Regions from separate parts of the Pseudonocardia phyllosphaerae genome, predicted to be linked through region 1. Evidence: predicted binding sites of a transcription regulator. Region 1 holds the regulator's gene; the other holds the start of a gene.
The links. The regulator LexA, encoded in region 1, represses DNA repair genes until DNA is damaged. The targets are predictions, from matches to a motif close to CGAACACGTGTTCG.

Region 1 (12,095 bases):
CGGGGCCCGGGTGCGGGCATCGCAGCCGGTGACGGCCGGGAGGGCCGTCGCGAGTCCCGCGGCCAGGCCCGCACGCAGCACGGCGCGGCGGGACGGGACGGACGGCGGCACGCGCGTCATCCTGCCGCACCGGCGGCGGGGGAGCCCGCGCGGCGGATCCGCCGGGATCGCGCCTACCCTCGGGGTGTGAGCCGCAGCTACACCGTGCGCACCTACGGGTGTCAGATGAACGTGCACGACTCGGAGCGGATGGCCGGTCTGCTGGAGGACGCGGGGTACGCCCGCGCCGACGACCCGGACACCGCCGACGTCGTCGTGTTCAACACCTGTGCCGTGCGCGAGAACGCGGACAACAAGCTCTACGGCAACCTGGGCCACCTCCGGCCGCGCAAGCAGGAGAACCCGGACATGCAGATCGCCGTCGGCGGGTGCCTCGCGCAGAAGGACCGCGACACGATCACCCGCCGGGCGCCCTGGGTCGACGTCGTGTTCGGCACGCACAACGTGCACGCCCTGCCCACCCTGCTGGAGCGGGCCCGGCACAACGAGACCGCGCAGGTCGAGATCGCCGAGGCGCTCGAGGTGTTCCCGTCGACGCTGCCCGCGCGCCGGGACTCCGCCTACGCCGGCTGGGTCTCGATCTCGGTGGGCTGCAACAACACCTGCACGTTCTGCATCGTCCCGTCGCTGCGCGGCAAGGAGCGCGACCGGCGCCCGGGTGACGTGCTCGCCGAGGTGCAGGCACTCGCCGCCGACGGCGTGCTCGAGGTGACCCTGCTGGGGCAGAACGTCAACGCCTACGGCCAGGACTTCTCCGACGGCGACCTCGACCGCTCGGCGTTCTCGAAGCTGCTGCGCGCCTGCGGCGACGTCGAGGGCCTGGAGCGGGTCCGGTTCACCAGCCCGCACCCGCGCGACTTCACCTCCGACGTGATCGCCGCGATGGCCGAGACGCCGAACGTGTGCCCGCAGCTGCACATGCCGCTGCAGTCCGGCTCCGACGACGTCCTGCGCCGGATGCGCCGCTCCTACCGCTCCGAGCGGTTCCTCAAGATCCTCGCCGACGTGCGCGAGTCGATCCCGGACGCGGCCATCACCACCGACATCATCGTCGGCTTCCCCGGCGAGACCGAGGCCGACTTCCAGGCCACCCTCGACGTCGTCGAGGCCGCCCGGTTCTCCGCCGCGTTCACCTTCCAGTACTCCCCGCGCCCCGGGACCCCGGCCGCGGACCTGCCCGACCAGCTCCCGAAGAAGGTCGTGCAGGAGCGCTACGAGCGGCTCGTCGCGCTGCAGGAGCGGATCTCCTGGGAGGAGAACCGCGCGCAGGAGGGCCGCACCGTCGAGGTGCTCGTCTCCGCGGGGGAGGGCCGCAAGGACGGCGCGACGCGGCGGCTCACCGGCCGCGCCCGCGACGGCCGGCTGGTGCACTTCGCGCCGGGCGACACGACAGGTATCCGTCCCGGCGACGTCGTGACCGTGACCGTCGACCGCGGCGCCCCGCACCACCTCGTCGCCGACGGGGGCGTGCTCACCCACCGCCGTACCCGGGCCGGCGACGCCTCGGAGGCGGGGGACCGGCCGACCGGTGCGCCGACGACGCTGGGACTGCCGGTGTTCGGCAAGCCGGCCGCCGAGCCCGCGCCGGTGTCGCCGTGCGCGGTGCCGACGACGGCGGGTGCCCGGTGAGCGACATGACCCCCGAGACCCGCGCCGCGATGGAGGACGCCGAGCGCTCCGTGCAGCGGCGTATCGACCCGGGCCCGCGCGCCATGCTGTTCTCGGTCGCGGTGCTGGCCGCGGTCGTGGCGCTGCTTCTGCCCTGGGTGCAGGGCTCGCCCGGCTGGCAGGTACTGGCCGGGACCTCGCCCGCCGGGCCGCTGCCGACGCTGTTCTCCTGGACGCTGACCGCGTTCGGCGTCGCGGTGTCCGCGGCGGCGATCACCACCCGGCTGTGGGTGCTGGCCTTCGCCGGCGCCGTCGGCTGCGGGATCTCCGCGGTCAACGGTGTGTGGGCGATCTGGTCGCTGCAGACCGGCGCCGGTGGTCCCGGCTGGGGTGTGGTGCTCGGCCTGGTCGCGGTGCTGGTGCTGGCCTTCAACTGGGCCGGGATGGCGCTGCGGCGCTCCTGAGGTCCGTGGCCGCAGCGCCATCCCGGGCCGTCAGCGCTGGTCGAGGGCCTGCTCGGCGGCCTCGGCCCACTCCCGCCACTGCGCGGCCTGCGCGCGGGCCTGCTCGGCCTTCTTCGCCTGCCCGGCGTTCTCGGCCTTCTCCGCCTGCGCCTCGAGCTGCTCGACCCGCGCCCGGAACTGCTCGACGCGGGCCTGCGCCTCCGGGTCGGTGCGGCGCCACTGGGCGTCGGCGGCCTCGGCGACGCGCTCCTCGATCCCGCGCAGCCGCCCCTCCAGGGGCCGGATCTCCTCGCGGGGGACCTTGCCGATCTCCTCCCAGCGCTCCTGCACGCCGCGCAGCGCGGCCCGGGCGGCGTCGGGGTCGGAGAGGTCGATCTTCTCGGCCTCGGCGAGCAGCGCCTTCTTGGCCTCGGCGTTCGCGGCGAACTCGGCGTCGCGGGCGGCGAAGTGCTCGTTGCGGCGGGCGAAGAACCGGTCCTGGGCGCCGCGGAAGCGGGCCCACAGGGCGTCGTCGGCCTCGCGGTGGGCGCGCCCGGCGGCCTTCCACTCGGTCATGAGGTCGCGGTACTGCGCCGCGGTGGCCGACCACTCCTCGGAGTCGGCGAGCGCCTCGGCCGCTGCGGCCAGCTCCTCCTTGCGCTCCTTGGACACCACCCGCTGGCGGTCCAGATCGGCGAAGTGCGAGCCGCGGCGACGGTTGAAGTTCTCCCGGGCTTTCGAGAAGCGCTTCCACAGCGCCTCGTCGGTCTTCTTGTCGACGCCCTTGACGCCGCGCCACTCGTCGAGGATGGCGGCGAGCCGGTCCCCGGCCTGTTTCCACTGGGTCGACTCGGCGGCCAGCTTCTCCGCCTCGACGACGAGGCTCTCCTTGCGTGCGACGGCGTCGGTGCGGGCCTTGTCCCGCTCCTCACGCGCGTGCTCGACGCCGTGCTCGGCCTGGGCGACGAGGTCGTCGAGCCGGGTGCGCAGCGCGGGCACGTCCCCGACGACGGCGGCGTCGTCGAGCCCGTCGCGCAGCGAGCGGGCCGCGGTCAGCGACGCCTTCGCGTCCCCGCCACCGGCGATCCGGGCGGCGAGCACGTCGGACTCCACGACGAGCGCGTCGAAGCGCTTCGCGTAGTGCTCCAGGCCCTCCGCGGGCGGCCCGGCCTGGTAGGAGCCGACGACCCGCTCCCCGTCCGGGGTGATCAGATGGATGGTGCCGTCGTCGTCGGCGCGCCCCCAGCGGCCCGGGTCGGCCGACGCAGGCGGGACCGACGGGTGCGCGGCAGCGGGGGCGGCGGCGGTGCCGGGCGGCGGGCCCGGACGTGCGGCGGGCGGCGGTCCGGGACGAGGACCCGGCTTCGGTGTTCCGGGCTTCGGTGTTCCGGACGTCGGTGGTCCGGGCTTCGGCCCCGGCGGAACGGCGTTGGTCTCGGACACCGGCAGGTCCTCCTCGTTCGGCCCGCCGGACACCCGGCGAGCGCCCCGCCGGGATGTCCGCACGGGGCCGTACGCGCGCCGACCGGCCACGTCGCGGCCGTCGGAAGAGAAGATTCAAGCAGGTCGACCGGCTCGGGGGAACCGCACGACGCCCCGTCCGGGGGACCGGCGGCGGGCTCGGAGCGCCGAGCTGCGGCCACGGTGCGCCCCCGATGGGTGAGGTGCTGTGTCACAGGGGTCGCCGGGTGGCGGGGCGCCGTCCGGCGCTCGTTTACGCTCGGTCCCCGTGCCCGCCGCGATCGCCGTCCTGCCCCAGCCACCGCTGCTCGTCCCGGAGCTGATCGGGGACGCCGCCGCGGACACCGAGGCGCTGCGGGACGCCGTCCGGGTGGTCGCGACGGGTCTGGCCGCGGCCGCGTCGTCGTGGGTGGTCGTCGGCGCCGACCCGGGCGGGCGCCGCACCGTCGCGCCGGGCACCGCGGGCACCTTCGCCGGCTACGGCCGCGACGTGCGTGTCAGGCTGCCCGGCCCGGACGACGCGGTCGACCCCGAGCTGCCGCTGCCGCTGCTGGTCGCCGCGTGGGCGGCCGCGGGGACCGGCGTGACCTCGGTGCGCGGCGAGCTCGTCGCCCCGGACGCCGGCGCCGCGGAGTGCCTGGCGCTCGGTGACGGGCTGGCCGACGACGCGACCGGGCTGCTCGTCGTCGGGGACGGGGCGGCGATGCACCACGCGAAGGCCCCCGGCGGCTTCGACGAGCGCGCCGAGGCCTTCGACGCCGTCGTCGCCGCCGCACTCGACGCCGGCGACCCCGAGCCGCTGGCCGGTATGGCAGCGGAGCCGGCCGCGTCGCTGTGGGCGGGCGGGCGCGCCCCATGGCAGGTCCTCGCCGGCGCCGCCCGCGCCGCCGGGGTGCCGTGGAAGGCGCGGCACCGCCACACCTCGATGCCCTACGGCGTCGCCTACCACGTGGCGCTCTGGGAGCGGGCGTGAGCAGCCCGGGGCCGGGCCTGGTCGCGGTGGTCGGCCCGACCGCCACCGGCAAGTCCGACCTGGCCCTGCACGTCGCCCGCGAGCTGGGCGGCGAGGTCGTCAACGCCGACGCGATGCAGCTCTACCGCGGTCTCGACATCGGCACCGCGAAGCTGCCCCCGGCCGAGCGGCAGGGCATCCCGCACCACCAGCTCGACGTCCTCGACGTCGGCGAGACCGCCTCGGTGGCGGCCTACCAGCGCGAGGCGCGTGCGGAGATCGAACGGCTGCGCGCCGCGGGCCGCACCCCGGTGCTGACCGGCGGCTCCGGGCTCTACGTGCAGGCCGTGCTCGACGAGCTGGAGTTCCCCGGCACCGACCCGGAGCTGCGCGCCGAGCTGAGTGCCGAGCTCGACCGGGTGGGCCCGGAGGCCATGCACCGCAAGCTCGCCGAGCAGGACCCGGCCGCGGCGGCCGAGGTGCTGCCGTCGAACGGACGGCGGATCGTGCGTGCCCTGGAGGTCATCGCGCTGACCGGCAGGCCGTTCCGCGCGACGTTGCCGAAGGCCGCCACGCCCCGCTACGGCGCGGTGCTGCTCGGCATCGACCGCGACGTCGCCGAGCTCGACGAGCGGGTCGCGCTGCGCGTGGACCACATGCTCGACGACGGTCTGGTCGCCGAGACCCGCGGCCTGCTCCCGGCCGGCCTGGCCGACGGTCCGACGGCGTCGCGGGCACTCGGCTACCGGCAGGTGCTCGAGGCGTTCGACCGGGCCGGGTACGAGCTCCCACCCGAGGAGGTGGAGCGCGTCCGCGCGGAGACGGTGCAGGCCACGAAGCGGTTCGTGCGCCGCCAGCGGTCCTGGTTCCGCCGCGACGACCGCATCCACTGGCTCGACGGCGCCGACCCCGACCTGCCCGCCCGCGCGCTGTCGGTCCTCGCTCGTAACCTGGTGCCATGAGCGGCGGCGAGGGCAGTGGGGTCGAGTTCGGTGGCGGGATCGAGTTCGGCAAGGGCCACGGCACGCAGAACGACTTCGTCGTGCTGCCCGACCCGGACGCCGCGCTCGACCTGACCCCGGCCCGCGTCGCGGCGCTGTGCGACCGGCGCCGCGGCCTCGGCGCCGACGGTGTGCTGCGCGTGGTGCGCTGGGCGAAGCTCGCCGGGGCCGAGGGCGTGCCCGAGCCGGTGCCCGGCGTCGAGTGGTTCATGGACTACCGCAACGGCGACGGCTCGATCGCCGAGATGTGCGGCAACGGCGTACGGGTCTTCGCCCGCTACCTCGACGAGCGCGGCTGGATGCCCGGCGGCGGCACGCTCGGCACCCGCGCCGGCATCCGCTCCGCGCAGGTGTCCGGGCAGACGGTCTCGGTGGACATGGGGCCGGTCGCGATCGGGCCGGTGTCGGTGGCGACGCTGGGCGCCACCCGGGTCGACGGCGTCGCGCTCGACGTCGGGAACCCCCACCTGGCCTGCGTGTTCTCCGCGGGCGACCCGGACGCGCTGGACCTCACCGAGGCCCCCGGCTTCGACCCGCAGGTGTTCCCGCACGGGGTGAACGTCGAGTTCGTGACCCCGCTGGAGGGCCCCGCCGACGGCGGGCACGTCCGGATGCGGGTGCACGAGCGCGGCGTGGGGGAGACCCGAGCGTGCGGGACCGGCACCGTCGCCGCCGTCGTCGCGGCGCTGCGCGCGGCCGGGCACGACGCAGGCGACGTCGCCGTCACGACGCCCGGCGGGCAGCTGCGCGTGACCGTCTCCGCCGGCTCCGACGACACCGCGACCGGGACGACGGTGCTGCACGGCCCGGCCGAGCTGGTCGCCTCCGGCGAGCTCGACCGCGGCTGGTGGGACGCGCAGGGCTGAGCCGCTTTTCCCTGGGCCGCCTTTCCTGGGGCGCCTTCCCCCGGGCCGCGTTCTCCCGGGCCGCATCACCGGGGCCGCCGTAGCGCCTCCCGCGCGCTCGCCGAAAGGCGGCGGACAGCCGGGCCGTGGTCGTGGGACACTGGATCCCACGATGACTGATGCCCGCCTGCCTTCCACCGGTGACCTCGACCTCGAGGAGCGCTCCTCGCTCCGCCGCATCACCGGGCTGTCCACCGAGCTCACCGATATCACCGAGGTCGAGTACCGGAAGCTCCAGCTCGAACGCGTCGTACTCGTCGGGGTGTGGACCGAGGGCACGGCCGAGCAGGCCGACAACTCGCTGACCGAGCTCGCCCGCCTCGCCGAGACCGCCGGGTCGACGGTGCTCGACGGGCTCGTGCAGCGCCGGACCTCGCCGGATCCGGCGACGTTCATCGGCTCGGGCAAGGTCGAGGAGCTGCGCGGCACCGTGCAGGCCACCGGCGCCGACACCGTGATCTGCGACGGCGAGCTCTCGCCCGGCCAGCTCCGCCAGCTGGAGGAGCGGCTCAAGGTCAAGGTCATCGACCGGACCGCGCTGATCCTCGACATCTTCGCCCAGCACGCCCGCTCCCGGGACGGCAAGGCCCAGGTCGAGCTGGCCCAGCTGTCCTACCTGTTGCCGCGGCTGCGTGGCTGGGGCGAGACGCTGTCCCGGCAGGTGGGTGGCCGCGCCGCGGGCGGTGTCGGTATCGGTGGCCGTGGCCCCGGTGAGACGAAGATCGAGCTGGACCGCCGCCGGATCCGCGCGCGGATGAGCAAGCTGCGCCGCGAGATCGGGGCGATGCGCCAGGTCCGCGACACCCAGCGCGGCAACCGCAGGCGCTACGACGTGCCGTCCGTGGCGATCGTCGGCTACACCAACTCCGGCAAGTCCAGCCTGCTCAACCGGCTCACCGACGCCGGTGTCCTCGTCCAGGACGCGCTGTTCGCGACCCTGGACCCGACCACGCGCAAGGCCGAGACCGAGGACGGCCGCGCCTACACCCTCACCGACACCGTCGGGTTCGTGCGGCACCTGCCGCACCAGCTCGTCGAGGCGTTCCGGTCGACGCTGGAGGAGGCCGCCCAGGCGGACCTGCTCGTGCACGTCGTCGACGGCTCGGACCCGCTGCCCGACGAGCAGATCGCCGCGGTCCGGAAGGTGCTCGTCGAGATCGGGGAGGAGTCCGGCGAGACGATGCCCCCGGAGCTCCTCGTGATCAACAAGACCGACGCCGCCGGGGATCTCGCGCTGGCCCGGCTGCGGCACGCCCAGACCGGCGCGGTGTTCGTCTCCGCGCACAGCGGCGCCGGCGTCGAGAAGCTGCGCGAGCGGATCGCCGACGAGCTGCCGCGCCCGGAGTACGAGGTCGACCTGCTGCTGCCCTACACCGAGGGTGCGCTGGTGGCACGGCTGCACCAGGAGGGCGAGGTCCTCGCCGAGGACTACGTCGGCGACGGCACCCGGCTGCGTGCCCGCGTCGGCCCGGAGCTGGGGACCGCGGTCCTGCCGTACGCGGTGGCGGGTTCCGCCCCGGCGGAGCTCTCCGGCGACACCACCGGCTCCGCGCGTACGGCCGATGCCGCCGGGCCCGTTGCCCCTGCCGACCCCGACCTTCCCGCGACGGCGGCCGGGCGCTGAGCCTCCGGCCCCGCCCCGCGGTGCCGGCCGCACTCGCCGCGTCGGTGGTGGCGGTCGCGGTGTTCGGGCCTCTGCCGGCCGCTGTCGTACCGGCGGCGGCCGTGCCGGCCCCGATGGTGCTGCCGGCCGCGGTGGGCACCGGTGCGGCGGCCGCGCCGCAACCCGGCTGCACCGTCGACGACTCCCGGCTCGACGAGCTGTCCGGCCTGGTCGTGGACCCGTCCGGTACCCAGGGGTACCGCGCGATCGTCGACGGCGGGGGTACGGCCCGGGTGTTCTCGGTCGACCCGCGCAGCTGCGCGGTCACCGGTGAGCGGACCGTGCCGGTCCCGGTGACCGACGTGGAGGACCTCGCGCTCGGGCCGGACGGCACGCTCTGGCTCGCCGACACCGGCGACAACGCCGTCCGCCGTGCCACGGTGCGGCTGGTCGGGCTGCCGGTCTCCGGCCCTCCGCGGGTCTACGACCTGCGTTACCCGGACGGCCCGCGCGACGCCGAGGCCCTGGTGGTCTCCGACGACGGCGTACCGCTGATCGTCGACAAGACCACCGGCGCCGCGGGGGTGTACCGGACGGCGGGTCCGCTGACCGCATCCGGTCGCGCCGGGAGCGCGCCGGTGCCGCTGGTCCGCGCCGCGGAGGTCGTGCTGCCCTGGTCGGAGACCGGTGGCGGTCCGCTCGGCGTCGCGGGCAGCCGTACGGTCACCGGTGGCGCGCTGTCACCGCGGGGTGCGTCCGGCCGGGTGGTCGGGCTGCGGACCTACACCGACGCGTGGCTGTTCCGGCTGCCTGCCGAGGGGCCGGCGACGGCGGACGCGCTGGTCACGGCGCTGCGTGGGGCGCCGACGCCGGTGCCACTGCCCGACGAGCCGCAGGGGGAGGCGCTCGCCCTGGATGCTCGCGGGACGCTGCACTCGGGCGGCGAGGAGCGCGGGCTCGAGCACGCGGCGATCCGGACGGTGCCCGGGGCGGTGGCCGTGGCGACCGGACCGGGCGCACCGGTGCTCGCCCAGCCGCCTGCCGCACCGGACGTCGCCGTCTCCGGCTGGTCCGCGGCCACGACCGGGGTCGCGGCCGTCACGGCGGTGGCGCTGGCCGGGATCGCCGCCATGCTGGCGCAGACGTGGTTCCGGACGCGCCGTACCCGCCCGCCCCGCTGACCGGGGGCTCAGAGCCGGCGCAGGACCGCCACGACCCGTCCGAGGATCGACGCGTCGTCGCCCGGGATGGGCTCGTAGGCGTCGTTCGCCGGCATCAGCCAGATGTGACCGTCCTTGCGGCGGAACGTCTTCACCGTCGCCTCGCCGTCGATCATCGCCGCGACGACCTCGCCCTGCTCGGCCACGGGCTGCTGCCGGACGACCACCCAGTCGCCGTCGGTGATGGCGGCGTTCACCATCGAGTCGCCCTTGACGTTGAGCAGGAAGAGGGTGCCCTCGCCGACGATCTCGCGGGGGAGTGGGAACACGTCCTGCACGGCCTGCTCGGCCAGGATCGGCCCGCCGGCCGCGATGTCACCGATGAGCGGGACGAACGCCGGCGCAGGGTGCTCGGACCGCGACGCCTCGGTGTCTGCCGAGCCGTCTGCGGAGCCGGTGTCGGGGCTGCGCACGTCGACCGCACGCGTGCGGTTCGGGTCGCGCCGCAGGAAGCCCTTGCGCTCCAGGGTCCGCAGCTGGTGGTGCACCGACGACGTGGAGGTCAGTCCCACCGCGTCGCCGATCTCGCGGACGCTCGGCGGGTAGCCGTAGCGCTCGACCCACTCGCGGATGACCTTCAGGACCTTCCGCTGCCGCGGGGTCAGCTTCGCGAGGTCCGGGTCGTGGAGCTGCCGGACCTCCGCCGACACGGCCCCCCGGGCCTCTGCGGACACGGCCCCGGCGGGCCCGCCGCGGGACCCGCCTGCCTCGTCGCCTGCCATGGAACTTCGCCTCCTCAGGTGTACCGCCTCGAACACTAGCGGTAAACGGCCCGAGCGCCAAACATTCGTTCGAACGGTGTACCGGCGTGTCGTGCCACGGTACCGGCTCCGGTGGTACAACATCGCACGAGCGTTCGATCGAACACCGGTTCGATCGATCATGTGGCCACTCCGGCCGGGGGTTCCGTACGCGGGGTCCCGGCCGGGGTGCCGCCCGCGGAGACCGGAGGTTCCGATCGGGTCCGCGGGTGCTCCCACCAGCGGAGACGTCATTCCTGTCGGTGGGCGCTGCTACACAGCTCGCACGCTCGTTCGACGACCCCGGGGAAGGGTCGCCGGCCGGGCCCACGTCGACGCCCGGCCGGGCGACCGACGGCGACACGGCCGCCCGTCCCCGGGCGGCGGCCGGAGACCAGCAGGAGGAGACATGCCGGAGCTCGAGGTGAGTCGGTGGGCCGGTGGCCGGTCCGCGGAGCGGGTCGCCGGTCGGCGCACACGAGCACGGGTGCGGCCGTGCGGCGGGGCCGCCGGCCGTGCGGGCCGTGGCCTCGCCGCGCAGCGGGCGTCCACCGGGCTGCGCTCGGTGAGCTGCCCGGACGCGCCCGTCGCGGCGCCGTGGGGCGTGCCGCGGACCGCCGGGCCGGCGCCGGGTGTGCCTGCGTCGCAGGTCCCCGAGGGGGCGTCGCAGGGGCGGGGTGCGGTTGTCACCCCGCTGCGTCCGGTGCCGCCCCGGCGTCCGCTCGGTTCGGACCGGCACCCCGCGGGCCGTGCGCTGCACGCGTCGCGTGCCGATGGCTCGGCGGGCGTGGCCGTCCCGGCGGTGCCGGTGGGGCCACCGGTGCTGCGTGCGGTGCGACCGGCCGGGCGGGCCTGTGTGGCGCGGCCGCGCCTGCGTCCGGTGTCGCGGCGGGCGGCCGGCCGCGGTGAGCGGGTCCTGGTCGGGGTGGCGACCGCGCTGGCCTCGGCCACGGCTGTCGTCGTGCTCGGCCTGCTCGGCGACTCCGCGCACGGCTGGAACACCGCCGCGGCGCACGACGTGCCGGGTGCGCCCGCGGCGAGCGTGCTCGACGGTCGCTGAGGCGCTGCGGGCCGCTGCCGGGGCCGTGCCCGGGCCTCTCGCAGGCGGCGCGCGGGGCCGCGACACGCCGGTGCCGCCCGGCGCGGTCGTGCCGCATGTCCCCGACGGGGGACGCCGCCCGGCGCGACCGGACGCGGACGTCCGGCGGTCGGTCCGGCGGGGCCTCCCGGTCTGATCAGCGGATATGCACGTGTCCATGATCGACCGGGCCCGGCCGGGCCTCGGACACGGTGTGCGAGGCTGCTCCGCACGATCGGGCGAAGCCGTGATGTGGGGTTGCCCGGCGATGGTGGCCCCTACATGTGGGGGTTACAGTGGTGTCGTTCGCCCAGAGATGGGGAGTGGACCACGCAACAGACCGGTGACCGGTCGCCGTCGGGGAAAGGGGTGCGCGCGCTGTGAAGTGCCCGTTCTGCCGCTGCCCGGACTCCCGCGTCATCGACTCGCGGACCACCGAGGACGGGACCTGCACCCGCCGTCGCCGGTCCTGCACCTCCTGCCAGCGGCGGTTCACCACGGTCGAGGAGGCCGTGCTCGCCGTCGTCAAGCGCAGCGGGGTGACCGAACCCTTCAGCCGGCACAAGGTCGTCGGCGGGGTGCGGCGCGCGTGCCAGGGCAGGCCGGTCGACGAGGACGACCTGCAGCAGCTCGCGCACAAGGTCGAGGAGGCGGTGCGCGCCAACGGTGCGGCCGAGATCCCCAGCCACGAGGTCGGCCTGGCGATCCTGGGCCCGCTGCGGGAGCTCGACGAGGTCGCCTACCTGAGGTTCGCGAGCGTCTACCGGTCGTTCTCGTCCATCGAGGACTTCGAGAAGGAGATCGCCGACCTGCGTTCGGCGGCTGCCGGGGAAGCAGCCGACGACGAGGCCGGCCCACCCGACGGCTGACCGTGGCCCCGCCCGCCGTGCGTGACGCACCCGCGGGCGAGGTCACACGAGCAGGACGGGGGAGCGGGTGGCGCACGTCGCCGCCCGTCGTCCGCGCACCCCAGCGCGCGGACACAACACGACATGTCGGATGTGCGGAGGAAGTTCATGACCGA
Region 2 (12,095 bases), on a different contig from region 1:
GGCCAGCCGATCCCGGCCACGCAGGGTGCGGCCCAGCCCGGCGGGACCACGCCCGGGCAGGCGCCGGCCCAGGAGCAGCCCGGCCAGGCCCCGGCCCCGGGTGGCTCCGGCACGCCCCAGGGCATGGGGGAGCGGGGTGAGCAGAGCCGCGCCGTCGCGCCCGTTGCGCAGACCTCGCCACTGCAGGATCCGCCGCCCGCGCCTGCTCCGCCGCCGGCGAGCGGCTCCTCGCCGACCGACCCGCGGGTCGCCGCCGAGGTCACCGAGCTGCGCAAGACCCGCCAGGCCACCGACGGCCCGACGCAGGCCAAGGCCCTCGCCGCACTGGACTGCAGCGCCCCGGACCCGCTGCAGGGCTACGACGACCCGGCCAAGCCGCTGGTCGCGTGCAGCCAGGACAAGACGCAGAAGTTCATCATGAAGCCGGCCCTGATCGAGGGCACAGAGATCGCCAGCGCCCAGGCGGGACAGAAGCAGCAGGGCGCCGGCTACGTCGTCAGCCTGGAGTTCAAGCCCGAGGCCGCACAGCGCTGGGGCGACTTCACGACCAAGAACGTCGGCAAGGCGACCGCGTTCGTCCTCGACGGCGAGGTCGTGTCGGCACCGACGATCAACCAGCCGATCTTCGGCCCCACCTCCATCGAGGGCCAGTTCAACCAGGAACGCGCCCAGGACCTCGCGCAGACCCTGCGCTACGGCTCGCTGCCGCTGTCGTTCGACTCCGGCACCGCCCAGACGGTGTCGGCCTCGCTCGGCCTCGCGTCGCTGGAGGCCGGTCTGATCGCGGGCGCAGTCGGGCTGGCGCTGGTGTTCGTCTACTGCCTGTTCTACTACCGGCTGCTGGGCGTGCTGACGATCCTGTCGCTGGCACTGTCCGGTGTCGTCGTCTACGGCGTGCTGATCCTGCTCGGCCGCTGGCTCGGCTTCACCCTGGACCTCGCCGGTGTCGCGGGCTTCATCATCTCCATCGGCATCACCGCCGACTCGTTCGTGATCTTCTTCGAACGGTTGAAGGACGAGATGCGCGACGGCCGGACGTTCCGCTCCGCCGTCCCGCGGTCCTGGGAGCGGGCACGGCGCACGATCCTCACCGCCGACGCCGTCAGCTTCCTCGCGGCCGCCGTCCTCTACGTCCTCGCCGTCGGCGAGGTCCGCGGGTTCGCCTTCACCCTCGGCATGTCCACCGTGCTCGACCTCGTGGTCGTGTTCCTGGTGACCTACCCGCTGGTCGTGCTGATCTCGCGGTCGAAGTCCCTCGGGAAGCCGGGGCTGTCCGGGCTCGCCGCCGTCGAGAGGATCGGGGCCCGGCAGCGCCGGGAGGCCCCGAGACCCGGCCGGAAGCGGACCACCTCCGGGAAGGGAGCAGGAGAATGACCGCCCCCGAGCGGACGTCCGCCTGGACGCGTCTCACCACGGGCACCGCGTCCACCGACATCGTCGGCCGCCGCAAGATCTGGTACATCGGCTTCGCCGCGCTGATCCTGGTCTGCCTGCTGTCGCTGCTGATCCGGGGCTTCAACCTCGGCATCGACTTCACCGGCGGGTCGCAGATCCAGATGCCGGCCGAGGGCGCCCGCGGCACGATCAGCACCCAGCAGGTCGAGCAGGTCTACACACAGGTCGTCGGGTCCGGGCCGGAGACGGTGCAGTCCGTCGGCTCCGGTGACGCGGCGTCGATCCTGCTGCGCTCGGAGCCGCTGAGCCCCGAGCAGCTCGTCCCGCTCAAGCAGCAGCTGTTCGAACAGCTCCAGCCGCTCGGGTCCGACGGGAAGCCGAGCCAGGCCGCCGTCAGCGACTCGCAGGTGTCCGGCACCTGGGGCGGGGAGATCACCAACCAGGCGCTGATCGCGCTCGCGGTCTTCCTCGTGCTGGTGACGCTGTTCCTCGCGCTCTACTTCGAACGCGCCATGGCGATCGCCGCGCTGGTCGCGCTGATCAACGACATCGTCGTCACCGCAGGCGTGTACTCGCTGATCGGGCTGGAGGTCACGCCGTCGACGGTGATCGGCCTGCTGACGATCCTCGGGTTCTCCCTCTACGACTCCGTCGTGGTGTTCGACAAGGTCCGGGAGAACACCCGCGGGCTGCTCAAGCTGACCCGCCGGACCTACGCCGAGGCCGCGAACCTGGCGCTGAACCAGACCCTGATGCGGTCGCTGAACACCTCGCTGATCGCGATCCTGCCGGTCATCGGCCTGCTCGTGATCGGTGTCGGGCTGCTCGGCGTCGGCACCCTGGCCGACCTGGCGCTCGTGCAGCTCGTCGGCATGCTGACCGGTGTCGTGTCCTCGCTGCTGCTGGCGACGCCGCTGCTGGTCGACCTCAAGGAGCGCGACCCGCGGATCCGTGAGCAGGCCCGCAAGGTTGCGGCGCGGCGCGCCCGCACCGCCGCTGTGCACAACGGCGAGGCGCCCCCGGAGTCCGCGGACACCGGGGAGGGCACCGGCGGCAGCGCCGGGGACAGCAGCGGTGACGAGGCGCCGACCGAGACGTTCGCGTCCGTCGGCGGGTCCCAGCCGTCGAGCACGGCCCCGGCCGCACCCCGGCCGGGTGCCCGCCCGACCGGCAAGAGCGGACGGCGTCGCCGGTGAGCACCGCCGAGGAGCCGAACGTCGACGGGATCCGCCCCGGCCCCGGCGTCGACGGCGAGTCCGCCGAGGACCTGCTGCGCGTCGTCGCCGAGCGGATCCGGTCGGTGCCCGACCACCCGCAGCCGGGCGTGCTGTTCCGGGACATCACCCCGGTCCTGGCCGACGGCGAGGCCCTGGCCACCGTGGCCGCCGAGCTCGCCGCCCGCACCGGGCAGGCGGAGCTCGTCGCCGGTGTCGAGGCCCGCGGGTTCCTGTTCGGTGCTGCCGCGGCGGTCGTCGCCGGGATCGGCACCGTCCCGGTCCGCAAGGAGGGCAAGCTGCCGGTGGTGGCCGCATCGCGCAGCTACGACCTGGAGTACGGCAGCGCCACCCTGGAGCTGCCCGCCGGGATCGTGGAGCCGGGCACGCCGGTCTACGTCGTCGACGACGTCCTGGCCACCGGCGGCACCGCCGCCGCGACGTGCGCGCTGCTGACCGAGGCCGGCGCCGAGATCGTCGGTTTCGGGACGCTGCTGGAGATCACCGCCCTGCGCGGCCGCGACGCCCTCGACGGTATCCGGGTGGACGCGCTGCTCAGCGCGTGACCGGGCCCGGTCGGCGCTCGCGCGGGCGCCGGCCGGACGCGGGCTCTCCTCGTGGCGCCGGGGCGACTATCCTGGGCGGATTCCGCAGTACCGGCTCGAGCAGGAGGTGCGGTGACCGAGGTCGACCGGACGATCGGTGATCGGTCCACGAGCGAGGGCGGCGCCGTCCCCGCGGACGGGCACCCCGCCACCCGCCCCATGACGCCCGCCGACGACGAGCCCGCCCGCCCGTCGGCGACCCGGCGGGTCCGGGCGCGGATCGCACGGCGGATGACCCCGCAGCGGGTCGCGATCGTCAAGCCGGTGCTGGAGCCGCTCGCCGCGGTGCACCGCTCGCTGCACCCCAAGGCCGACCTCGTGCTGCTCCAGCGCGCCTACGACGTCGCCGAGGAGAAGCACGAGACCCAGACCCGCAAGTCCGGGGACCCCTACATCACCCACCCGCTCGCCGTCTCCACGATCCTGGCCGAGCTGGGCATGGACACCACGACGCTGGTCGCGGCGCTGCTGCACGACACCGTCGAGGACACCGACTACTCCCTGGAACGGCTGCGGGCCGAGTTCGGCGACGAGGTCGCCCACCTCGTCGACGGCGTCACCAAGCTCGACAAGGTCGAGTTCGGCTCCGCCGCGGAGGCCGAGACGATCCGCAAGATGGTCGTCGCGATGGCCCGCGACCCCCGCGTGCTGGTCATCAAGCTCGCCGACCGGCTGCACAACATGCGCACCATGCGCTTCCTGCGCCCGGAGAAGCAGGTCAAGAAGGCGAACGAGACCCTCGAGGTGTTCGCCCCGCTCGCGCACCGGCTCGGCATGGCCACGGTGAAGCTGGAGCTGGAGGACCTGTCGTTCGCGATCCTGCAGCCCAAGAAGTACCAGGAGATCGTGCGGCTGGTCGCCGACCGGGCACCGTCGCGCGACACCTACCTGCGCCAGGTCATCGACGAGGTGACCCACCAGCTCGACTCGGCGCGGATCAACGCCACCGTGCAGGGACGGCCCAAGCACTACTACTCGATCTACCGCAAGATGATCGTCAAGGGCCGCGACTTCGACGACATCCACGACCTCGTCGGCGTCCGCGTCCTGGTCGACGAGGTCCGGGACTGCTATGCCGCGATCGGCATGGTGCACGCGCTGTGGCAGCCGATGCCGGGCCGGTTCAAGGACTACATCGCCCAGCCGCGGTTCGGCGTCTACCAGTCGCTGCACACCACCGTGATCGGCCCGGACGGCAAGCCGCTCGAGGTGCAGATCCGCACGCACGCGATGCACCGCACCGCCGAGTACGGCATCGCCGCGCACTGGCGCTACAAGGAGGTCCGCGCGCTCGCGGACAAGGAGGTCGAGGTCGAGGAGATGGCGTGGATGCGCCAGCTGCTCGACTGGCAGCGCGAGGCCGCCGACCCCGGCGAGTTCCTCGACTCGCTGCGTTTCGACCTGGCGGCGCGGGAGATCTTCGTCTTCACGCCCAAGGGCGACGTCGTCACTCTGCCCACCGGTTCCACCCCGATCGACCTGGCCTACTCGGTGCACACCGAGGTCGGGCACCGCTGTATCGGCTCGCGGGTGAACGGCAAGCTCGTCGCGCTGGAGCGGGAGCTGGTCTCCGGCGACGTCGTCGAGATCTTCACCTCCAAGGCCGACACCGCGGGCCCGTCGCGGGACTGGCTCCAGATCGCGAAGTCCCCGCGCGCCAAGGCGAAGATCAAGCAGTGGTTCGCCAAGGAACGCCGTGAGGAGGCCGTCGACGAGGGCAAGGAGGCCATCACCCGCGAGGCGCGTCGCACCGGGATGCCGCTGCAGCGCCTGATCTCCGGCGACGCGATGTCCGCGCTGGCCCGCGAGATGCACTACGGCGACGTCTCCGCGCTCTACGCCGCCGTCGGCGAGCACCAGGCCAGCGCCCAGCACGTCGTGCAGCGGCTCGTCGCCTGGTTCGGCGGCGAGGAGGAGGCCGAGGAGGAGCTGGCCGAGCGGGCCACGCTGTCCACCGTCCGGCACCGCAAGCCGTCCGGGAACGCCGGCGTCGTCGTGCAGGACCACGACGGCAACGCGATGGGTGACCTCTACGTCAAGCTCGCCCGCTGCTGCACCCCGGTGCCCGGCGACGAGATCCTCGGGTTCGTCACCCGCGGTGGCGGGATCAGCGTGCACCGCACCGACTGCACCAACGCCGGGGACCTCAACACCCGCGAGGAGCGCCTCGTCGACGTCACCTGGTCGGTGTCGCCGGAGTCGGTGTTCCTCGTCGCGATCCAGGTCGAGGCGCTCGACCGGCACCGGCTGCTCTCCGACGTCACCAAGGTCCTCGCCGACGAGAAGGTCAACATCCTGTCCGCGTCGACGACGACCTCGCGCGACCGGGTCGCGGTGTCCCGTTTCTCCTTCGAGATGGGCGACCCGAAGCACCTCGGGCACCTGCTGCAGGCGGTGCGCAACATCGAGGGCGTCTACGACGTCTACCGGGTCACCAGCGCGGCCTGAACCGGCCATCGGCCACCGGCTTCGCGCGGCCGGGGCGAGATCGAACCGCCCGCCGCACCCCCGGCGACGGCAACTCCGTGTGGCTCGGCGATGGGGGTGGGCGCGAAGTACCTCACCTGCTGAGACATTCCGGCGGCACGGCTGCCCGGCGGCACGGCATTCCGGAGAGACGTCTCAGTTGGTGAGGCACTTCGCGGGCGAGGACACTCCGTGCCTGCCGTGCCTGCCGTGCTGCCTGCCGGTGCAGCAGGGCCGCTCGAGCTGCCGAGGCCGCGCGGCGGGTGGTGGGCCGGGTCAGCTCGCGGCAGCCGTGGTGATCTTCACCGGCTTCGCGGGGGTGCCGTCCTGACCGCCGCCGGCGACCCCGGCCTTGGCCACACCGTCGACGGTCTTCAGGCCCGCGGCGCCGATCGTGCCGAACACCGTGTACTGCGGCGGCAGCTGCGCGTCGCCGTAGATCATGAAGAACTGGCTGCCGTTGGTGTTCGGGCCCGCGTTCGCCATCGCCAGGACACCGCGCTGGTACTTCTGGTCCGGTGCGACCTCGTCGGCGAAGCTGTAGCCCGGCCCGCCGGTGCCCTGCCCGGTCGGGTCACCGCACTGCAGGACCTGCAGGCCCGGCGTCGTCGTGAGCCGGTGGCAGGACGTGCCGTCGAAGTACTTCTGCTTCGTCAGGTTCAGGAAGCTGTTCACCGCGCACGGCGCCTTCGCCCGGTCCAGCGTCAGGTCGATCGGCCCGGCGCTGGTGCTGAGCGCGACCTTCGCGGTGCCGGTCGTCTGTGCCGGCCCGTCCGCCGGGGGCTGCACGGGCTTCGCGGCGGCCTCGCCCGGGGAATAGGTGCAGGTCCCGGCGGTGGGGGTGGCGTCCGGGGGCGCGGCGGCCTGCGACTCGTCGGGCCCGCTCCACGCGTCGCGCAGCAGGAACACGGCGACCACGGCGATCACCACGACGACCACGGTCGCGATCGACGCGATCGCGGTCACCTTCTTCCGCCTCGCCTCGCGTTCGGCCCGGTGCTTCTGCTGCGCCTCGAGCTTGCGCTTCGCCGCCTCCCGGCGCTGCTGGTTCGTCGCCACGTCCTCGTCGCTCCCTGGTCGATCACCACGCGTCGTACATCGCGTTGCGCCGGAGGGTAGCGGGGCGACCTGAGAGGAAAGCTGAGAGACGCCGGTTCTACGCTGGGGACGACCCGTACCGAAAGGACGTGCACCCACCGTGAGCACCACCGAGACCGCCGGCGAGCCGCGGGCCGACGGCCGGGCCCGCAGGCCCGAGCCGTTCGCCGCGCCGAAGGGCATCCCGGAGTACCTGCCTCCGGACTCGGCGGGCTTCACCCACGTCCGTGACACTCTGGCCGGAGCCGCAGCTCACGCCGGGTACGGGCACATCGAGCTGCCGGTCTTCGAGGACACCGGGCTGTACGCCCGCGGCGTCGGGGAGTCCACCGACGTCGTCTCCAAGGAGATGTACACCTTCGCCGACCGCGGCGAGCGGTCGGTGACGCTGCGTCCCGAGGGCACCGCGGGCGTCGTCCGCTCGGTCATCGAGCACAACCTGGACAAGCAGGGCCTGCCGGTCAAGCTGCGCTACACCGGCCCGTTCTTCCGTTACGAACGCCCGCAGGCCGGGCGCTACCGGCAGCTGCAGCAGGTCGGCGTCGAGGCCATCGGGATCGACGACCCGGCGCTGGACGCCGAGGTCATCGCCGTCGCCGACGAGGGGTTCAAGGCCCTCGGCCTGACCGGCTACCGCCTCGAGATCACCTCCCTCGGCGACGCCGACTGCCGCCCCGCCTACCGCGAGCGGCTGCAGGAGTTCCTCGCCGGGCTCGACCTCGACGAGGCCACCCGCGAGCGCGCCGCGATCAACCCGCTGCGCGTGCTCGACGACAAGCGCCCCGAGGTCCGCGCCGCGATGGCCGACGCGCCGCTGCTGATGGACCACCTGTCCGACGCCGCCGCCGACCACCACGCCCGCGTGCTGGCCCACCTCGACGACCTCGGCATCGCCTACACGCCGAACCCGCGCATGGTGCGCGGCCTGGACTACTACACCAAGACCACCTTCGAGTTCGTCCACGACGGACTCGGCGCCCAGTCCGGGATCGGCGGGGGCGGCCGCTACGACGGCCTGATGGCCACCCTCGGCGGGGCCGAGCTGTCCGGCGTCGGGTTCGGCATCGGCGTCGACCGGACGCTGCTGGCCTGCCAGGTCGAGGGCGTGCAGCCCTGGTCGACCGCCCGCGCCGAGGTCTACGGCGTGCCGCTGGGCGACGCCGCGCAACGCCGGCTCGTCGTGCTCGCCGCGCAGCTGCGCGCGGCCGGGATCCGCGTCGACCTCTCCTACGGCGGGCGCGGCCTCAAGGGAGCCATGAAGTCCGCCGACCGGTCCGGGGCGCGCTTCGCGCTCGTCCTGGGGGAGCGCGACATCGAGAACGGGACGGCCGGGCTGAAGGACCTGGCCTCCGGCGAGCAGCAGGACGTGCCGCTCGACGGATGCGTCGACGCCGTCGTCGCGGCTCTCGCGGGCTGATGGCCGAGCAGGACCGCGAGCGCTGGGACACCAAGCACGCCGCGCTCGGCGCCGGGACCCCGCAGCCGCCGGACGCGCTGCGCGGGCGCCTCGACCTGCTGCCCGCCACCGGGCGCGCACTCGACGTGGCCTGCGGACGCGGCAGCGTCGCGGTGTGGCTGGCCGAGCACGGACTCGACGTCGTCGCCGTCGACGTGTCTCCGGCCGGCCTCGCGGCCGGCGCGGAGCTCGCCGCCGGCCGGGAGGTGCGGGTGCGGTGGGTGGAGGCCGACCTCGACGCCGGGTTCCCGGCCGAGGAGAGCCGCTACGACGTCGTCGTCTGCCAGCGCTTCCGCGACCCGGCGCTCTACCCTGCGCTGCGCGACGCGCTCGCCCCCGGCGGGCTGCTGGTGGTCACCGTGCTGTCCGAGGTCGGCGACTCCGGCGGCCGGTTCCGCGCCGAGCCCGGCGAGCTGGCCCGCGCCTTCGCCGGGCTGGAGATCATCGAGCACCACGAGGGCGACGGCGGGGCCCGGCTGCTCGCCCGCGCCCCCGCCTAGGCTCGCGCTCCCGCACCGGCGGGCGCCTCCGGCTTCCCGCGCGCCACGACCAGCGCGGCCAGCCCGGTCGTCACCGGCACCGAGGCGACCAGCCCGATGCTGCCCACCAGCGTCCGCACGATCTCGGTGGCGACGTCCTGGCTCGTCAGCACGGATGTGAAGTTCGTCGACGACACCGTGAACAGCAGCATCAGTGGCAGCGCGGCGCCGGCGTAGGCCAGGACCAGGGTGTTCACCGCAGACGCGACGTGGTCGCGCCCGATCCGCATGCCGGCCGCGTAGAGCTCGCGGGCGCCGAGCCGGTGGTTGGCCGAGCCGAGCTCCCAGACGGCGGCGGCCTGGGTGACGGTGACGTCGTCGAGCACGCCGAGCGCGCCGATCACCAGCCCGGCCAGCACCAGGCCGCGGGTGTCGATCGGGACCGAGCCGAGCGTCCCGATCAGGTTCGACGTCGTGTCGTCCAGCCCGGTCAGCCGGGCCGCGGCGGAGAAGACCCATCCGAGCAGCCCGATCAGTGCCAGCGACGCCAGCGTGCCGAGCACCGCGCACGAGGTGCGGGCGTTGAACCCGTGCGTCAGGTACAGCACCGCGAACATGATCAGGCAGGAGCCGGTGACGGCGACGGCGAGCGGTGCGTGCCCGGACAGGATCGACGGCAGCACGAACCACAGCAGCACCACGAAGCTGAGCAGCAGTCCCACCAGCGCCGCGACCCCGCGCAGCCGGCCCAGCAGCACCACGGCCAGCGCGAACGCACCCGCCAGCCAGGCCAGCGCCGGACCGCGCTGGAAGTCGCTGAGCTGGTAGGACCCGGCCTCGTCGGGATTGCCGCCGGACCAGGACAGCACCACCGGGTCGCCGACGGCGAACCGTGGCGTCGACGGCTCCACCGGCACCAGCTGCACCAGGTCGCGTCCGGCGCGCGGACCGTCGGACATCGCGACCGTCACCCCGGTGCAGCCCCGGTCGCCCGACCCCGGTGAGCAGTCGGCGACCTGGACCGCGGTGACGTCGGCATGGACCGTCTGCGTCGGCGGCAGCGACGGGATCGGCGCGGCGCCCGGCCACAGCAGCACGACGCCGACCAGCGTCGCGAGGCCGCAGGGGACGAGCAGCGCGAACAGGAGCTTGCGGACCCGGTGCCCGGCCGGGGTGGCGGGTCCGTGCCCGTGCCCGTGGCCGTGGCCGGTGTGGTCGGGCGGCGGCCCGGCCGGGGCCGAGGAGTGCGCCGGCTCCGGGGTCGCGTGCTCAGGGACCGCGTGTGCCGGGGACGTGTGCTCCGGGGACGGGTGGACGGTGTGGGGGCCGGCGACGGGAGCGGTGTGGCCGTCGCGTTCCGCGGCGCGGCGGGCTGCGCGACGTCCGGTGGGGACCGGGGCCGCGGCGGGCTCCGGCGACGGCCGCGCGGCGGCCGGGGCGTCGTGCCGATGTGCCGCACGCCGACCGGGGGAGCGCGCGTCGCCACCGGGGGCGGTGCGGGCGCGGCGGGGGTCGTCCGGGTGCATCCCCGCATCCTCGCAAGGTCCGGGGCGGGTCCCGGGGGCCGTTCGCCCGGAGGGTGTCACCCGGCGACGACAGGTTGCTCCGTTCGCGCCTTGCCGATGGTTCGAACTTGTGTTCGACTGTCGGAGTGCGATGGAGCGGACAGCAGGTGGGTCTCGACGGGATCGGCGGTGCCGAGGCGCTGCCCGGCATGCGCGGGCTGCTGCGCTCGGTGCGCACGCCGGAGTTCGCCGGGACGGTGTTCCACGAGGTCGAGGCCCGGTCGGCGCTGAACCGGGTGGGGCCGTCCTCGCCGGTGCCGTTCGGGTGGACGGTCAACCCGTACCGGGGCTGTTCCCATGCCTGTACCTACTGTCTTGCAGCGGAGACCCCGGTGCTCACCGCCGACGGGCGGTCGTGTCCCATCGCCGAGCTGCGCCCCGGCGACGAGGTGCTCGGCACCGTGCCCGACGGGCGGTCCGGCAGGCGGCGCTGGGTGCGCACCCCGGTGCTCGCGCACTGGTCCACCCGGCGGCGTGCGCAGCGGGTCGCGCTGAGCGACGGCACCGTCGTGCACGCCTCCTCCGAGCACCGGTTCCTGACCCCTGACGGCTGGGCGCACGTGCGGCCCGGGCGCTGCCGGTCCTCGGCCCGGCGCCCGCACCTGCGGCCCGGCACCGCACTCGTCGGGCCCGGGGCGGCGGGCATGCCCATCGCCTCGGAGCCGGGTGGTCCGCACTCGCCCGGCTGGCCCGAGGGCTACCTGTGCGGCCTGGTCCGGGCCGATGCGGTGCGCTCCCGGGTGTCCGCGGAGCCGTTCCCGTCGGCATGGGTGGAGATGGAGGCGCTCGCCCGCGCGCACCACCTGCTGGCCGGGTCGCCGTCGCGGGTCACGGTCGGGGCTGGTGCGCCCTCCGGTACGCCGACGGCCTGGCCGGAGCAGCCGACACCCGGCTGGTCGGCGGGGTTCCTCGGCGGTGTCGCCGACGCGTGCGGCGAGGTCACCGCGGGGGTCCTGCGGCTCGTGCCGGTGGACCCGGTGCTCACCCGCGCGACGGTGGACGCGCTGCGGCGGCTGGGGTTCCGGGTCGCCTCCGAACCGACGACGCGGGCCGGTGTCCCCGGCGCGCGTGCCCTGCGGGTGCTCGGCGGAGCGGCCGAGCAGCTCCGGCTCGTCGCGATCGCCGATCCCGCCGTCGGCCGGGTGCGCGACGTCGCCGGGTCCCTGGTCGAGGAACCACCCGACGGCGGCCCGCAGGTGGTGTCGGTGACCGACACCGGCGAGATCCGCCCGATGTACGACATCACCACCGGCACCGGGGACTTCGTCGCCGCGGGCGTGGTGAGCCACAACTGCTTCGCCCGCAACACCCACACCTACCTCGACCTCGACGCGGGGGAGGACTTCGACTCCCGGATCGTGGTCAAGGTCAACGTGGCCCGCGTGCTGGAACGGGAGCTGGCCCGGCCGTCGTGGCGGCGCGAGCACGTCGCGATGGGTACCAACACCGACCCGTACCAGCGCGCCGAGGGCCGCTACCGGCTCATGCCCGGGGTGATCTCCGCGCTGGCCCGGTCCGGGACCCCGTTCTCGATCCTCACCAAGGGCACCGTGCTGACCCGCGATCTGCCCGAGCTCGCCGCGGCGAACGCGGACGTCCGGGTCGGCACCGGGGTGTCGGTCGCGCTGCTCGACCGGGAGCTGCAGGCCCACCTCGAACCCGGCACCCCCAGCCCGAGGGCGCGGCTCGACCTCGTCCGCCGGATCACCGACGCCGGGCTGCCGTGCGGGGTGATGGTGGCTCCGGTGCTGCCGTGGCTCACCGACTCCGACGAGGCCCTGGACGCCCTGCTCGCCGAGATCGCCGCGGCCGGTGCG

Region 2: a site for LexA is predicted at 10,342-10,355, ahead of ACLE50_RS11705 (intein-containing Rv2578c family radical SAM protein). Genes of this name have one in related genera too.

Annotation. Positions count from the first base shown of each region.
Region 1 covers NZ_JBKGXS010000014.1:54,829-66,923, forward strand. The annotation lists gene ACLE50_RS21810 (TAXI family TRAP transporter solute-binding subunit) at 1-111, opposite strand, end outside; gene miaB (tRNA (N6-isopentenyl adenosine(37)-C2)-methylthiotransferase MiaB) at 187-1,689, shown strand; gene ACLE50_RS21820 (Rv2732c family membrane protein) at 1,695-2,132, shown strand; gene ACLE50_RS21825 (DUF349 domain-containing protein) at 2,163-3,554, opposite strand; gene ACLE50_RS21830 (class III extradiol ring-cleavage dioxygenase family protein) at 3,841-4,545, shown strand; gene miaA (tRNA (adenosine(37)-N6)-dimethylallyltransferase MiaA) at 4,542-5,486, shown strand; gene dapF (diaminopimelate epimerase) at 5,483-6,391, shown strand; gene hflX (GTPase HflX) at 6,543-8,054, shown strand; gene ACLE50_RS21850 (SdiA-regulated/phytase-like domain-containing protein) at 8,156-9,214, shown strand; gene lexA (transcriptional repressor LexA) at 9,223-9,975, opposite strand; gene ACLE50_RS21860 (hypothetical protein) at 10,403-11,053, shown strand; gene nrdR (transcriptional regulator NrdR) at 11,452-11,940, shown strand; gene ACLE50_RS21870 (vitamin B12-dependent ribonucleotide reductase) at 12,088-12,095, shown strand, end outside.
Region 2 covers NZ_JBKGXS010000004.1:267,804-279,898, reverse strand. The annotation lists gene secD (protein translocase subunit SecD) at 1-1,374, shown strand, start outside; gene secF (protein translocase subunit SecF) at 1,371-2,591, shown strand; gene ACLE50_RS11735 (adenine phosphoribosyltransferase) at 2,663-3,175, shown strand; gene ACLE50_RS11730 (RelA/SpoT family protein) at 3,374-5,662, shown strand; gene ACLE50_RS11725 (peptidylprolyl isomerase) at 5,957-6,739, opposite strand; gene hisS (histidine--tRNA ligase) at 6,960-8,195, shown strand; gene ACLE50_RS11715 (class I SAM-dependent methyltransferase) at 8,195-8,734, shown strand; gene ACLE50_RS11710 (YibE/F family protein) at 8,731-10,239, opposite strand; gene ACLE50_RS11705 (intein-containing Rv2578c family radical SAM protein) at 10,365-12,095, shown strand, end outside.